Regions from separate parts of the Bradyrhizobium sp. AZCC 1693 genome, predicted to be linked through region 3. Evidence: predicted binding sites of a transcription regulator. Region 3 holds the regulator's gene; each other region holds the start of a gene.

Region 1 (4,377 bases), 3.0 Mb from region 3:
AACCCGAGCAGCAGCACGATCAGCACGCGCGGCTGGAGATAGACGGCCCAGCCCTCGCGCCAGGAGGTGCGTGTAGTTTCGGTCTTGTCGGTCATTTTGGCAGCGGCTTCAGGTGCGGTCATGGGAGGGTGTTAGCAGATTCGGCCACAAAAAGACTGTCATCGCCCGGCTTGACCGGGCGACCCAGTATTCCAGAGACCTATCCGCCGCCCCCGGCAATCTCAGGGTAAAGATCAATCCAGTCCGGATTTTGTTTCTCGATCAGCGATATCTTCCAGGCGCGGGGCCATTCTTGAGCCGCTTTTCTCGCTGGATCGCATATTCGATCTGGTCGAAGATCTCAAAGTACACGAGCCGGCTCACGTCGTGACGCTTGGTGAAGCCCTCGGCAATTTTCAACTTATGCTCGGCGACGCGACGGATAATATCATTGGTCACGCCGATATAGAGCGTGCCACCGAAGCGGCTGGCGAGAATGTAGACGTAGTAGCTGCGTGCTCCCATCTGCCGCCTCTGGGATACTGGGTCGCCCGGTCAAGCCGGGCGATGACAGTTTGATATGTCGCTATAGCTGAGCAATGAACGCTTACTCCCCCGCCTGCAGCTTGCGCGGCACGGGGAACAACTCGGGTGTTCCGCCCTTGACCACGCGCGGGGCTTCCACCGGCGCGTCCGCCTTGCTGAAATCGAGTTCCTCGATCCGCCCGGCGCGCTTTTCGATCTTGTCGGCGGAGATCAGGATCTGCCGGACGTCCTCGTTGACGTCACCAAAATGCTTCTGCAGCTTCAGCACGCGCTCGCGCAGGCGGCCGAGGTCGTCGCCGAGATTGAGCACTTCGGTGCGGATCTGGTCGGCGGCATCGCGCATCCGCGCGTCTTTCAGGATCTGCTGCATCACCTGGATCGCCAGCATCAGAAGCGAGGGCGATACCAGCACGACGCGGGCGCGATAAGCCTTCTGGATCACGTCGTCGAAACCGTCATGGATTTCGGCATAGACCGATTCCGAGGGCACGAACATCAGCGCGGTGTCCTGGGTCTCGCCGGTGATCAGATACTTTTCGGCGATGTCGTTGACGTGCTTCATCACGTCGTTGCGCAGGCGTTGGGTCGCGAATTTTCGCTCTTCATCGCTGCGCGCATCGTGCAGCGCGGTCATCGCCTCCAGCGGAAATTTCGCGTCGATGCACAGCGGCCGCTGGTCGGGCAGGAACACCACGCAATCCGGTCGCTTGCCGGTCGAGAGCGTGTGCTGGAACTCGTACGAGCCCTGCGGCATGCCGTCCTGCACGATCGCTTCCATCCGCGCCTGGCCGAAGGCGCCGCGCGACTGCTTGTTGGCGAGCACGTCGCGCAAGGTCGTCACCTGCGAGGTCAGGTCGGTGAGGTTCTTGTGCGCGTTGTCGATGATGCCGAGCCGCTCATGCAGCACGCGCAGGCTGTCCATGGTGTGGCGCGTGGTCGCTTCCATCGACTGGCCGACCCGGTGCGTCACCGAATCCAGCCGCTCGTTGACCGCGCGCGCCATCTCGGCCTGGCGGCCGGCCAGCGACTGGGCCATGGCGTCGACCCGGCCGGTGGACTCGCTCTGCGCCCGCAGCATCTCGCTCAAGCGCTCTTCCAGCTCGTCGGCGCGAATCGCCTGCGCCATCGCCAGTTCCGCGCCCCGGCGCCCCGAGCGCGCGATGACGATGGCGATCACCAGCAGCAGCACCAAGGCTAGCGCGCCGAAGCCTGCCAGCGCCTCGCCAACGTGAATCGGCAGGTCGCCGACAATGAAAAGAATTTCGTTCATGCGGGACTTGTAGCCCGATTCGCTGGCTTTCGCGAACGAAGAGGGAACATTTATGGTAAATGGCGGGTTAATTTTTGTGGTTAACGCGGCGTTAAAAATCATGGTTAAGGCCGCCTTAACGGCCGCCCCGGCGCATTGACCGCGACAAATCAGCAGCTTAAATCGCGCGCTATGGCCTTAAGAGAAATCATCATCCTGCCGGACAAGCAGTTGCGGCTGATCTCCAAACCCGTCGAGAAGGTGACGGCGGAGATCCGCAAGCTTGCCGACGACATGTTCGAGACCATGTACGACGCGCCCGGCATTGGCCTGGCGGCGATTCAGGTCGCGCAGCCCTTGCGGCTGATCACCATGGACCTCGCCAAGAAGGACGAGAACGGCGAGACCAGGCCGAGACCGCGGGTGTTCATCAATCCGGAAATCGTCTCCTCGTCGGAGGAATTGTCGGTCTACGAGGAAGGCTGCCTCTCGATCCCCGAATATTACGAGGAGGTCGAGCGCCCGGCGAAGGTGCGCATTCGTTTTACCGATCTCGACGGCAAGGTGCACGAGGAAGACGCCGACGGCCTGTTCGCCACCTGCATCCAGCACGAGATCGACCACCTCAACGGCGTGCTGTTCGTGGACTATCTGTCGAAGCTGAAGCGCGACCGTGTGTTGAAGAAGTTTACCAAAGCCGCCAAGCGCGCGGCGGAGTAGCCCCACTCTATCGACCGTCATGCCCGGCCTTGTGCCGGGCATCCACGTCTTCCTTTCCCACTGTGCCAAAGACGTGGATGGCCGGGACAAGCCCGGCCATGACGGAGTAAATTGAACGTCCGCAGGACACTAACTCGCCATGCCACTCCGCTTGATCTTCATGGGCACGCCCGACTTCGCAGTGCCGACGCTGCTCGAACTCGTGTCCCATGGCCATGAGGTCGTGGCCGTCTACACGCGCGCGCCGAAACCGGCCGGGCGCGGCATGAAGCTGCAGCCGACGCCGGTCGAGCAGGAAGCGCGGCGCCTCGGTATTCCCGTGCTGACGCCGACCACACTGAAGACGCCGGAAGCGCTCGAGGAATTTTGCGCGCATAATGCAGACGCGGCCGTGGTCGTCGCCTACGGCATGATCCTGCCGCAGGCGATTCTCGATGCACCAAAGCTCGGCTGCTTCAACCTGCACGCCTCGCTGCTGCCGCGCTGGCGCGGCGCCGCGCCCATTAATCGCGCGATCATGGCAGGCGATGCCGAGAGCGGCGTGATGGTGATGAAGATGGATGTAGGCCTCGACACCGGCGACGTCGCGATGGCCGAGCGGCTCGCGATTACGGATGCCATGACCGCCGCTGACTTGCACGATGCGCTGGCTCCGCTCGGCGCCGACCTGATGGTGCGTGCGATGGGCGCGCTCGCGCGCGGCGGATTGCAACTCACCAAGCAAAGCGAGCAAGGCGTGACCTACGCCGCCAAGATCGAGAAGGCCGAGGCGCGGATCGACTGGCAGCGGCCGGCGCGCGAGGTGCTGCGGCATATTCACGGGCTGTCGCCGTTTCCCGGCGCCTGGTGCGAGATCGCAAGTGATGGCGAGCCGGCGCGGATCAAGATATTGCGTTGTGAACCGGCCAGGGGCGCGGGTGCGCCCGGCGAGGTGCTTGACGATCACCTGACCATCGCCTGCGGCGACGGCGCCATCCGGATTCTGGAACTGCAGCGCGAAGGCAAAGCGCGAATGAAGGCTGCGGACTTCTTGCGCGGTACGCCGCTGAAACCTCCGGCGCGGCTAGGCTGATGCCCCGCTACAAACTCATCATCGAATATGACGGCACGCCGTTTTCCGGCTGGCAGATCCAGGACAACGCGCCGACGGTGCAGGGCGCGCTGGAAATTGCGGTGAAGGCGATCTGCGGCGAGCAGGTTCGCGTCCATGGCTCGGGCCGCACCGATGCCGGCGTGCACGCGCTGGAGCAGGTCGCGCATTGCGATATACAAAAACCGTTTCCGCCGGGCCGCCTGCGCGATGGGCTGAATGCGCATCTGCGTCCGCATCCGATCGGCGTGCTCAGTGCGGAAATCGTCGCCGATGATTTCGAGGCGCGTTTCTCGGCGAAGCGGCGGCACTACCGCTACCGCATCACCAACTCCAGAGCCAATCTCGCGCTCGATATCAAGCGAAGCTGGCGCGTGCCGCGCCATCTCGATACGGATGCGATGGACGCCGCGGCCAAAAGGCTGCTCGGCAAGCACGATTTCACGACCTTTCGCGACACCGAATGCCAGGCGAAATCGCCGGAGAAGACGCTCGACCAGCTCGACGTCGTGAGGGAAGGGGATGCGGTCTCGATCCTGACCTCGGCGCGCTCGTTCCTGCACAGCCAGGTGCGCTCGATGGTGGGCTCGCTGGTCTGGGTCGGCGAAGGCCGCTGGAGCGCCGACGATCTCGCCGCCGCTTTAGCCGCCCGCAACCGCGCCGCCTGCGGCCCCGTCGCGCCGCCGGAGGGACTGTATCTGGTGCGGGTGGAGTATTAGGCGCCTCTCACCGTCATGGCCGGGCTTGTCCCGGCCATCCACGTTCTTTTCTTCTTGCGTCGAGTAAGGACGTG
Region 2 (4,377 bases), 2.6 Mb from region 3:
GAACGCCATCCGCTTGTCCTTGGCGAGGAACGCTTCCTGGAACGGCGGCAGCGCGCGGTCGGCCCAGTCCAGGATTTTGGTGCGGTACTGCACCGGATTGCTGCCCGCGATCTCTATATAGTTGGTCTCGAACATGTCCTCGATCGTGATGGCGCCGCTGTCGATGCCATTCTCGAAGATCTTCTTCAGCGCCGCGGCAGCTTCCATCGCGCGGGTGATCGCTTCGGTATTGTCGTCCTGGATCGACCATATTTTGTCTTCGATCTTCTCGATCAGCGCCGTATCCGGCCTTTCGAACTGCGCGTGCGTGCCGGCCTTCGACCGCTGGACGATGCGAATCCGGCAGGCGCCGATATCCTGCAGCGTCGCGTTGAAGCTCTGGCCCTGCGCCAGCGCTTCCGCGTCTGCCCCGCTGACCAGAATGCCACCCATGGAAATTTCGTAGACGGGTGCCGATATCACCCCGCGCGGGGCGGCAATTTCGATCTTGAGGCTGCAGGGTAGCCTTTCGTCCTTGCGGCGGTCCTGGCGGTCGCCTTCTTTCTCTCCCTGCCTCAGCAGCACGGCGCAACGCGACTTGAGCTTCTGCGCAAACGTCGTGACGGCGCGTCCAGCCTTGGCGACGCTTTCGCCGTGCGCCTCGGCTTCCTTGGTCGCGCTGTCGATCTCGGTTGCGCTATCGCCGACCGAGCCGATGAAGCTGGAAGCGGAAGCCGCGTTGTCAGCCATTTCGCCGGTCGTCGCGTTCTGTTCGGCAACCGCGCCATTGACGTTCTCGAATACCGGGCGGATCGCTTCGATCGCCTGCGAGATGCGATGCACGGCGTCGACCGAGCCCGCGGCGTCGCGCTGCAGCGCCTCGATCTTCTTGGTGATCTCTTCAGTCGCGTTCTGGGTCTGCACCGCGAGCGCCTTCACCTCGGTGGCGACCACGGCGAAACCGCGCCCGGCCTCGCCGGCGCGTGCGGCCTCGATGGTGGAATTGAGCGCCAGCAGCGTGGTCTGCCGCGCGATCTGCGCGATCAAATTGACGACATTGCCGATCGCCGCCGATGATTCCCGCAGGCGGTCGACATTGGTGCTGGCCTCGCGGGCGGCGTCGCTGGCCTGGTCGGCAAGCTTGCCGGCGTCGCGCACCTGGGAACCGATGCCCTGCGCCGATTGGGTGAACTTGTCGGCGGCCTGCGAAAAGGTCGCCGCCGTGCCCTGGGCTTCGCTGGTGCGGCCGGTCAGGGCATTGGTGCGCTGGCGGATGGTGGAGAGCGTCGCGGCGGTCGCCTCGGCGCCGCCGGCGACCGAATTGGCCGCGCGCTCGAGCTGGCGGATCATCGCGCCAAGTTCGAGTTCCAGAAGCTCCAGGATCGCCTTGGCCGAATCGCCGTCGCTGGAAACGGCCTCAGCCGCGGCGGCGACCGCCTGAACCTTGGGCTGGACGGCAGGCAAGGCAGGTTCCGGCACCCGCTTTTTGAACAAACCGAAGGCCATAGAGTCTCTTAAAAGTTGAGGACGCGGGCGAAATCCTCTCATCCGAGCATGAAGTCATGGTTAACAACTGCCTGTTTTTCCCGGAGGCGGGCGCTACTTTAGTAGCCGAATCGGCCGCAAATCTTTGATTTTGCCCGATTGCCGGCCTATAAGGCCGCGCTTTCACCCCGCATCCCTCCCGGACGAATCCAAGAGACCCTGCATGGCCGGCCATTCCCAGTTCAAGAACATCATGCACCGCAAGGGCAAGCAGGATGCCCAGAAGTCGAAACTGTTCGGCAAGCTGGCGCGGGAAATCACGGTGGCGGCCAAATTGGGGACCCCGGACCCGGCCATGAATCCGCGGCTGCGCGCGGCCGTGATCGCTGCGCGCCAGGAGAACATGCCGAAGGACAATATCGAGCGTGCCATCAAGAAGGCGACCGGCGGCGACAGCGAGAGCTACGACGAAATCCGCTACGAGGGTTATGGCCCCGGCGGCGTCGCCGTGATCGTCGAGGCGCTGACGGACAACCGCAACCGCGCCGCCTCCGACATCCGCTCCTTCTTCGCCAAGTCCGGCGGCAATCTCGGCGAAACCGGCTCCGTCGCCTTCATGTTCGACCGCACCGGCATCATCGAATATGACGCCAGCAAAGCCTCCGACGACGCGATGCTGGATGCGGCGATCGAGGCCGGCGCCGACGACGTGGTATCAAGCGAAAGCGGCCACGAGATCTACGCCTCGCAGGAAACCTTTCGCGAGGTTGCGAAGGCGCTGGAAGCGAAATTCGGCGAAGCCCGCAAGGCGGCGCTGACCTGGAAGCCGCAGAACACGATCGCGGTCGACGACGAGACCGGCGAGAAGCTGTTGAAGCTGATGGACCTGTTGAACGAGCACGACGACGTCCAGAACGTCTACGCCAATTTCGAGATTTCCGACGCGCTGGTCGCCAAGATGGGCGGGTAGGGCCCCATACTCCGCTGTCGTCGCACGGCTTGACCGGGCGATCCAGTATTCCACAGACCTGCGCTTGGTCCGAGAGGCCTCGGCGTACTGGATCCCCGCCTTCGCGGGGATGACGAGCGAGCAGGGTGAAGACCTCGAGGCAGGGGATTTCCGTTCTCTTTATGTTTCGTTCACCCGGCTCTGGCGTTATCAGTACGCCATGACACTCCCACCGATTCGCCAACCCGTCCGGATCATCGGCATCGACCCCGGCCTGCGCCGCACCGGCTGGGGCGTGATCGAGACCGAGGGCAACCGGCTCGTCTTCATCGGCTGCGGCTCGGTGGAGCCGCCCGACGATCTGCCGCTGGCCGGCCGCCTGCTCGCGATCCATGAGGGGCTCGCCTCAGTGCTCGGCGATCTCAGGCCGGCGGAAGCCGCGGTCGAACAGACCTTTGTCAACAAGGACGGCGTCGCCACGCTGAAACTCGGCCAGGCGCGCGGCGTCGCCATGCTGGCGCCCGCGATGTTCGGCATATCGGTTGCGGAATATGCGCCCAACCAGGTCAAGAAGACCGTGGTCGGCGCGGGACATGCCGACAAGAACCAGATCGCGGTGATGCTGAAAATATTGCTGCCGAAGGCCGAGCCGAAATCCGCCGACGCCGCCGACGCGCTGGCGATTGCCATCACGCATGCCCATCACCGCCAGGGCGCCGCGCTGCGGCTAAGGGTAGCGAGCCTATGATCGATCGATACCAATCCAAGCCGTCATGCCCGGCCTTGTGCCGGGCATCCACGTCTTTTCTCGTCGGTGCCGAAGACGTGGATGGCCGGGACAAGCCCGGCCATGACGAGATCTCTACCGTCTGCGGGTCACCATCATGATCGGCAAGCTCAAAGGTCTGATCGATTCCTACGGCGAGGACTACGTGATCCTCGACGTCGGCGGCGTCGGCTATCAGGTGCATTGCTCCTCGCGCACGCTGCAGGCGCTGCCGTCGCCCGGTGAGGCCGCGGTGCTGTCGATCGAGACTTACGTGCGCGAGGATCAAATAAAGCTGTTCGGCTTCCGCACCGATACCGAGCGCGAATGGTTTCGCCTGCTGCAGACCGTGCAGGGCGTCGGCGCGAAAGTCGCGCTCGCCGTGCTTTCGACGCTGCAGCCGGCCGAGCTTGCCAATGCGATTGCGCTGCGCGACAAGGCGGCGGTATCGCGCACGCCCGGCGTCGGCCCGAAAGTCGCCGAACGCATCGTCTCTGAATTGAAGGACAAGGCGCCGGCGTTTGCCAATGTCGATCCAGCGGTGGTGCATCTCGCCGGCGCCATCGACGACCACCGCGCGCCGCGCCCGGTTAGTGATGCCATCTCCGCGCTGGTCAATCTGGGCTACGGCCAGCCGCAGGCGGCGGCTGCCATCGCCGCGGCTTCGCGCAGCGCCGGTGAGAATGCAGAAACGGCGCAGCTTATTCGGTTAGGGCTGAAGGAGCTCGCAAAGTGAGCGGAACGGCGTTCTTTCTCGGCAAAGATGGCTCGCTGTCAGCGCTTTGGCGCTTTGTTTTTATTGTTGCGATCTTCTTGCTCATTTGGCCGCCGATTTGTGGCATCGTAGTGTGGTGGGTCAAGTTTGACAGCGGACCGGCGATGCTTGGCTGGCTCGCCGCGGCGGTGATTTACGCTTATTTGTTGTGCGTGCCGTCAGCACTGCTGGCGGGAATTATGCATGCAGTCGCAGCCCTGAGCTTTCGTCACTATTCAATATTGGTGCCCATCGCGGCAGCTGCGCTTGCTGCAGTCCTGATCGAAATGGTCATTGTGAATCCTTTCTTCTTGCGGGAGCTCGCAGATAAGACCATGAGCAGTCTTGAACTCCTGCTTTTCGCGTCGCTGATTGCATCGATCATTTGCTGGTGTTTAACGCGGCAGCTCGCGAGGACGTCATGAACCCGCCCTCCCGCATCGT
Region 3 (4,377 bases):
CGGAAGCGCTGGTGCATCCGAGTTTCCAGATGTCGTTTGCCGCCACGCTGGGCCTGGTGGCGCTGGTGCAGATCGGCATGCCGCGTCTGCTTGCAACCGCAGATCATACCGCAACCGCGCGTGCGGCGCTGTGGGGCGGCCGCGAGCTCACGATGCTGCTGCTGGCCTCGCTGGTGGCGGGGCTCGCAACCATGCCTTACGCGGCCTTTCATTTCCACCGGGTCACGCCCTACGGCGTGCTCGCCAATCTGGCGGCGATGCCGGTGGTTTCAGCCGTGGTGATGCCGGCGGGCCTGCTCGGCCTCGTCGCGATGCCGTTCGGTTTCGATCGCCTGTTCTGGATGATCATGGGCACAGGCATCGACTGGATGATCGCGGTGACGCAATGGGTCGCGGCGTTGCCCGGCGCGGTCGGGCGGGTGCCGGCGTTCGGCATCGGCCCGCTGATTGCCGCCAGTCTCGGCATCATCCTGCTCGGCCTGCTGCGCACGCCGTTGCGCTGGTCGGGCGCCGTACTGGTGCTATCGGCGGCGCTGTGGGCGGCGAGGGTGCCGCAGCCGGATATTCTGATCTCTGCCGACGGCCGCCATGTCGGCGTCCGCGGCCAGGACGGCCAGCTCCATCTGATGCATGCGGCCAAAGGCTCCCGCGATGTCTTCCTGCTGAAGGAGTGGCTGGCGGCGGATGCGGACGCGCGTACGGCGGCCGATGCGTCGCTCACCGCAGGCGTCTCATGCGACGACCTTGGCTGCGTGATGCAATCCGCTGGCGGCCTGGTCGCGCAGGCGCTCAGGCCCGAGGCGCTGTCGGACGATTGCGAGCGCGCGGCGCTCATTGTGACGCTACGGCAGGCACCCGCGTCATGCGCGGCTTCGGTCATCGATGCCGACCGGCTGCGGCGGCAGGGCGCAATGGCGTTGCAACGCAGCCGAGAGGGGTTTGTCGTCGAAGCGGCCAAACCGAGGGGCATTGACCGTCCGTGGTCGCCGGCCGCAGCCGAGGAGCGCGAGGCAGACGCCACCGTTCTTGCGCCGCGTGTTGTGCCGCCTCGCGCGGTCGACGCCACGCCGGCCGAGGCAGACCTTCAGGCGGAGGAGTAGACGACCTTCAGTGCTCGTCGACCGAGGGACTTGAGCGACTGGCTGGTATTTCGAACGCGCCGAGGTGGAATTCCTCCGGCGCGTCGGGAGACGACGGGAGGTTGACCAGCGTGAACGACGCCTCGGGGAATTGCTGCCAGATCGCGAGATCTTCAGCCGTGATGGTGAGCCAGCCGTACCGGAACATGTACCGTCCGGGCTCCGTGACGCGTCCGGCTCTTTGCCATGTGACTTTGTTGACCACCGACCGCCCCGGTGCCGAGTTTCTCAAAAAACCATATCACCGCGATCCGCCGGCCTGAACCGGCGGATCGCATGTGGATCGTATTCTATCCGGTCACGATGGATTCGGCCGGTGGCGCTTCCGTCACCTTCGGCGCACGTTCGCCCTCGGTTACCGGCAATTGCAGCACGGTTGCGCGCTGGCCTTCGCAAAGCTGCGTCACCAGCACATGGCTTCCGTCCGGAAATTCGATCGCGTCATGATGACGGTCGGATACTTCCGGTTCGATCTGGTTGAACTTGCCGACCCGCCAGTCGGTGGTCCGCGTCCAGATCCACCGGTTGTCGTATTTGACGTCTTCGGCGAACGCCAGTTCGGTGCCGGGAAGCATGCAGACCGCTACTGCGGGCTCGCGTTCCGACGCGAAGCCGCGGGTGGACGTACCGCGGAATGTCGTGGTGATCAGCGTCTCGCCGACCTTGGCAGGCCGCGTCGCCACAGCGTGCAGGCTATAGTCACACATCGGATGGCTCCCTCGTTTGAGATAGCGCCCCGTGTCTGGAAGGAGGCACAGGCCTCTATCAGAGCTGACTTGGCGCAGAGCGTTTTCTTGCTTCTGGGCATTTCTGCGACCGGCGCGCTGCGTCTAAATCACAAACGCGCTAACACAGTTTGGTTCCCGGCATGCCGCAAAAAACCCCGGCCGAAGGCCGGGGCTGTTGTCGCGGTCGTGTCTGCAACCCGACGGTTCAATATTTTCGGTACAGCCCGATCAGCTTGCCCTGAATCCGGACCCGGTTCGGCGGCAGGATGCGCACTTCATAGGCGGTGTTGGCGGGCTCCAGCGCAATCGAGGCGCCGCGGCGGCGGAAGCGCTTCAGGGTGGCTTCCTCCTCGTCGATCAGCGCCACCACGATGTCGCCGGTGTCGGCGGTCTCGTTGCGCTGGATCAGCGCCATGTCGCCGTCGAGAATGCCGGCATCCACCATGGAATCGCCGCGCACTTCGAGCGCGTAATGCTCGCCGGAGCCGAGCATATCGGGCGGCACGCTGATGGTGTGGCTGCGGGTCTGCAGCGCCTCGATCGGCGTACCGGCGGCGATCCGGCCCATCACGGGCACGGCGACCGGGCGGTTGCCGTCGTCCTCGGTGGCCGGCGCGCTCACCGTGCGCTTGCCGAGCGTGCCTTCGATGACGCTCGGCGTGAAGCCGCGGCGGCCGTTGCCGGCGGCAGCCAGCTCCGGCAGCTTGATGACTTCGATGGCGCGGGCGCGGTTGGGCAGGCGGCGGATGAAGCCGCGCTCCTCCAGTGCCGTAATGAGACGGTGGATTCCGGATTTCGAGCGCAGGTCGAGCGCGTCCTTCATCTCGTCGAAGGAGGGCGGTACGCCGGCTTCCTTCAACCGTTCATTGATGAAACGCAGAAGTTCATACTGTTTGCGCGTAAGCATCGCGAGCAATCCCCCGGTTGGCGTCGTCTTTCGGTCCCGAATCTCCAGGGTCCATCGCGGGAGTCGTCAAAACTCCCAACCATGGACACTAGCAGTCGAAACAAATCATGAACGGACACTATATGTTCGATATGTGTTCCGCAACCACTTAATTTCAAGTGAACGCATTGCGGCTTCGGCTGAAGACACCCTTAAACGTGCCGTTCAGGGCGTCATTCCGGCAGCCGGAGCAGCTCGCAACGCGAACCCTTTGCCGCAGCCGGCGCGAACGGCGGACGTATCACAAGTGCCCGTGCCGCAGCGAGATTCCCCAATAGCGATGAGTCCTGGTGGTTCACCGGAACCGCGATCAGGGTGCCGTCTTCGCGCGCTTCTAGGCGGGCCCGAAGATAGTCCTCGCGCTGGTCGTTGGCGGCGAGATCGCGCCCCAGTTCGGCGCCTTCGCGCGGATGATGGACGGTGTCGCGGCCCGATAATGCACGAATCAACGGCACCAGAAACAGGAAGCCGCAGACATAGGAGGAGACGGGATTGCCGGGCAGGCCGATCACCCGCATTGCACCCAGCCTGCCATGCATCATCGGCTTGCCCGGCCGCATCGCTATGCGCCAGAACGCCATCGCCGTGCCCTCGGCCTCCAGCGACCGCTTGACCAGGTCATGGTCGCCGACCGAGGCCCCGCCCATGGTGATCAGGATATCTGCTTCAAGCTCGCGGGCGCGGCGGATGCCTTGCGCGGTGGCGGCGACCGTGTCGGCGGCGATCCCGAGATCGAGGACCTCGGCGCCCTCGGCGCGCGCCAGCGCACGGATTCCGTAGCCGTTCGAATAGACGATCTGGCCCGGGCCCGGGGTCGACCCCGGCATCACCAGCTCGTCGCCGGTCGCAAGCACGGCGACCTTTGGGCGGCGGTGCACCGCTAGCTCCGGATAGTTCATGCCGGCGGCGAGCGACAAATCGCGGTCGGCGAGCCGGCGCCCTCGCTTGAGCAAGACGTCGCCTTCACTGAAATCGACGCCGGCGGGCCGGATATGCCGGCCAGAAACGGCGGCGTCCGTGATGGTGATATGATCGCCGTCGACGCCGGTGTCTTCCTGGATGATGACGGCATCGGCGCCATCAGGGATCACGCCGCCGGTGAAGATCCGCACCGCTTCGCCTCGGCCGACCTTGCGCTCGAACGGGCGGCCGGCCGCGACCTCGCCGATCACCTTCAGCCGCGCGCTGAGGTCGGCGGCATCCGCCGCGCGCACCGCATAGCCGTCCATCGCCGACATCGCCTGCGGCGGTTGCGTCCGCCGTGCCGCGACGTCGCGCGCCAGCACGCGATGATAGGCGGCATCGAGCGCCACCATCTCCTCTGGCAACGGTTCGGCGCCGGCAAGGATCGCAGCAAGCGCATCGGCGACAGGCATCAAGGCCACGGGCAGACCTCCTAGAGCGTTTTCCAGCGAGGTGGAAACCGGTTCGCGTCAAGAAAACGCGTCAAATCAAAAACCTGGAGCCCCGTTCCGATTTCCATCGGAACGGAAAAGGCTAGACTTCGAGTGCGGTCACTGCCCTTGCCACGTCATCCGTCGATGTCACGTGGATGGCACAAAGG

Evidence for each region. The regulator LexA, encoded in region 3, represses DNA repair genes until DNA is damaged. The targets are predictions, from matches to a motif close to TGTTCNNNNTGTGTTCNG.
Region 1: the regulator LexA is predicted to act here: its motif matches at 1,827-1,844, upstream of V1293_RS20590 (DNA recombination protein RmuC).
Region 2: the regulator LexA is predicted to act here: its motif matches at 2,586-2,603, upstream of ruvC (crossover junction endodeoxyribonuclease RuvC).

Annotation. Positions count from the first base shown of each region.
Region 1 covers NZ_JAZHSD010000001.1:4,299,755-4,304,131, reverse strand. The annotation lists gene V1293_RS20600 (AmpG family muropeptide MFS transporter) at 1-122, opposite strand, end outside; partial or broken gene V1293_RS20595 (GIY-YIG nuclease family protein) at 200-504, opposite strand; gene V1293_RS20590 (DNA recombination protein RmuC) at 587-1,795, opposite strand; gene def (peptide deformylase) at 1,967-2,494, shown strand; gene fmt (methionyl-tRNA formyltransferase) at 2,634-3,566, shown strand; gene truA (tRNA pseudouridine(38-40) synthase TruA) at 3,566-4,303, shown strand.
Region 2 covers NZ_JAZHSD010000001.1:3,913,762-3,918,138, reverse strand. The annotation lists gene V1293_RS18700 (methyl-accepting chemotaxis protein) at 1-1,485, opposite strand, end outside; gene V1293_RS18695 (YebC/PmpR family DNA-binding transcriptional regulator) at 1,688-2,434, shown strand; gene ruvC (crossover junction endodeoxyribonuclease RuvC) at 2,634-3,161, shown strand; gene ruvA (Holliday junction branch migration protein RuvA) at 3,298-3,915, shown strand; gene V1293_RS18680 (hypothetical protein) at 3,912-4,358, shown strand.
Region 3 covers NZ_JAZHSD010000001.1:1,330,053-1,334,429, reverse strand. The annotation lists gene V1293_RS06630 (ComEC/Rec2 family competence protein) at 1-1,100, shown strand, start outside; gene V1293_RS06625 (hypothetical protein) at 1,108-1,287, opposite strand; gene V1293_RS06620 (hypothetical protein) at 1,430-1,846, opposite strand; gene lexA (transcriptional repressor LexA) at 2,073-2,774, opposite strand; gene V1293_RS06610 (molybdopterin molybdotransferase MoeA) at 2,987-4,198, opposite strand; gene V1293_RS06605 (HAD-IA family hydrolase) at 4,311-4,377, opposite strand, start outside.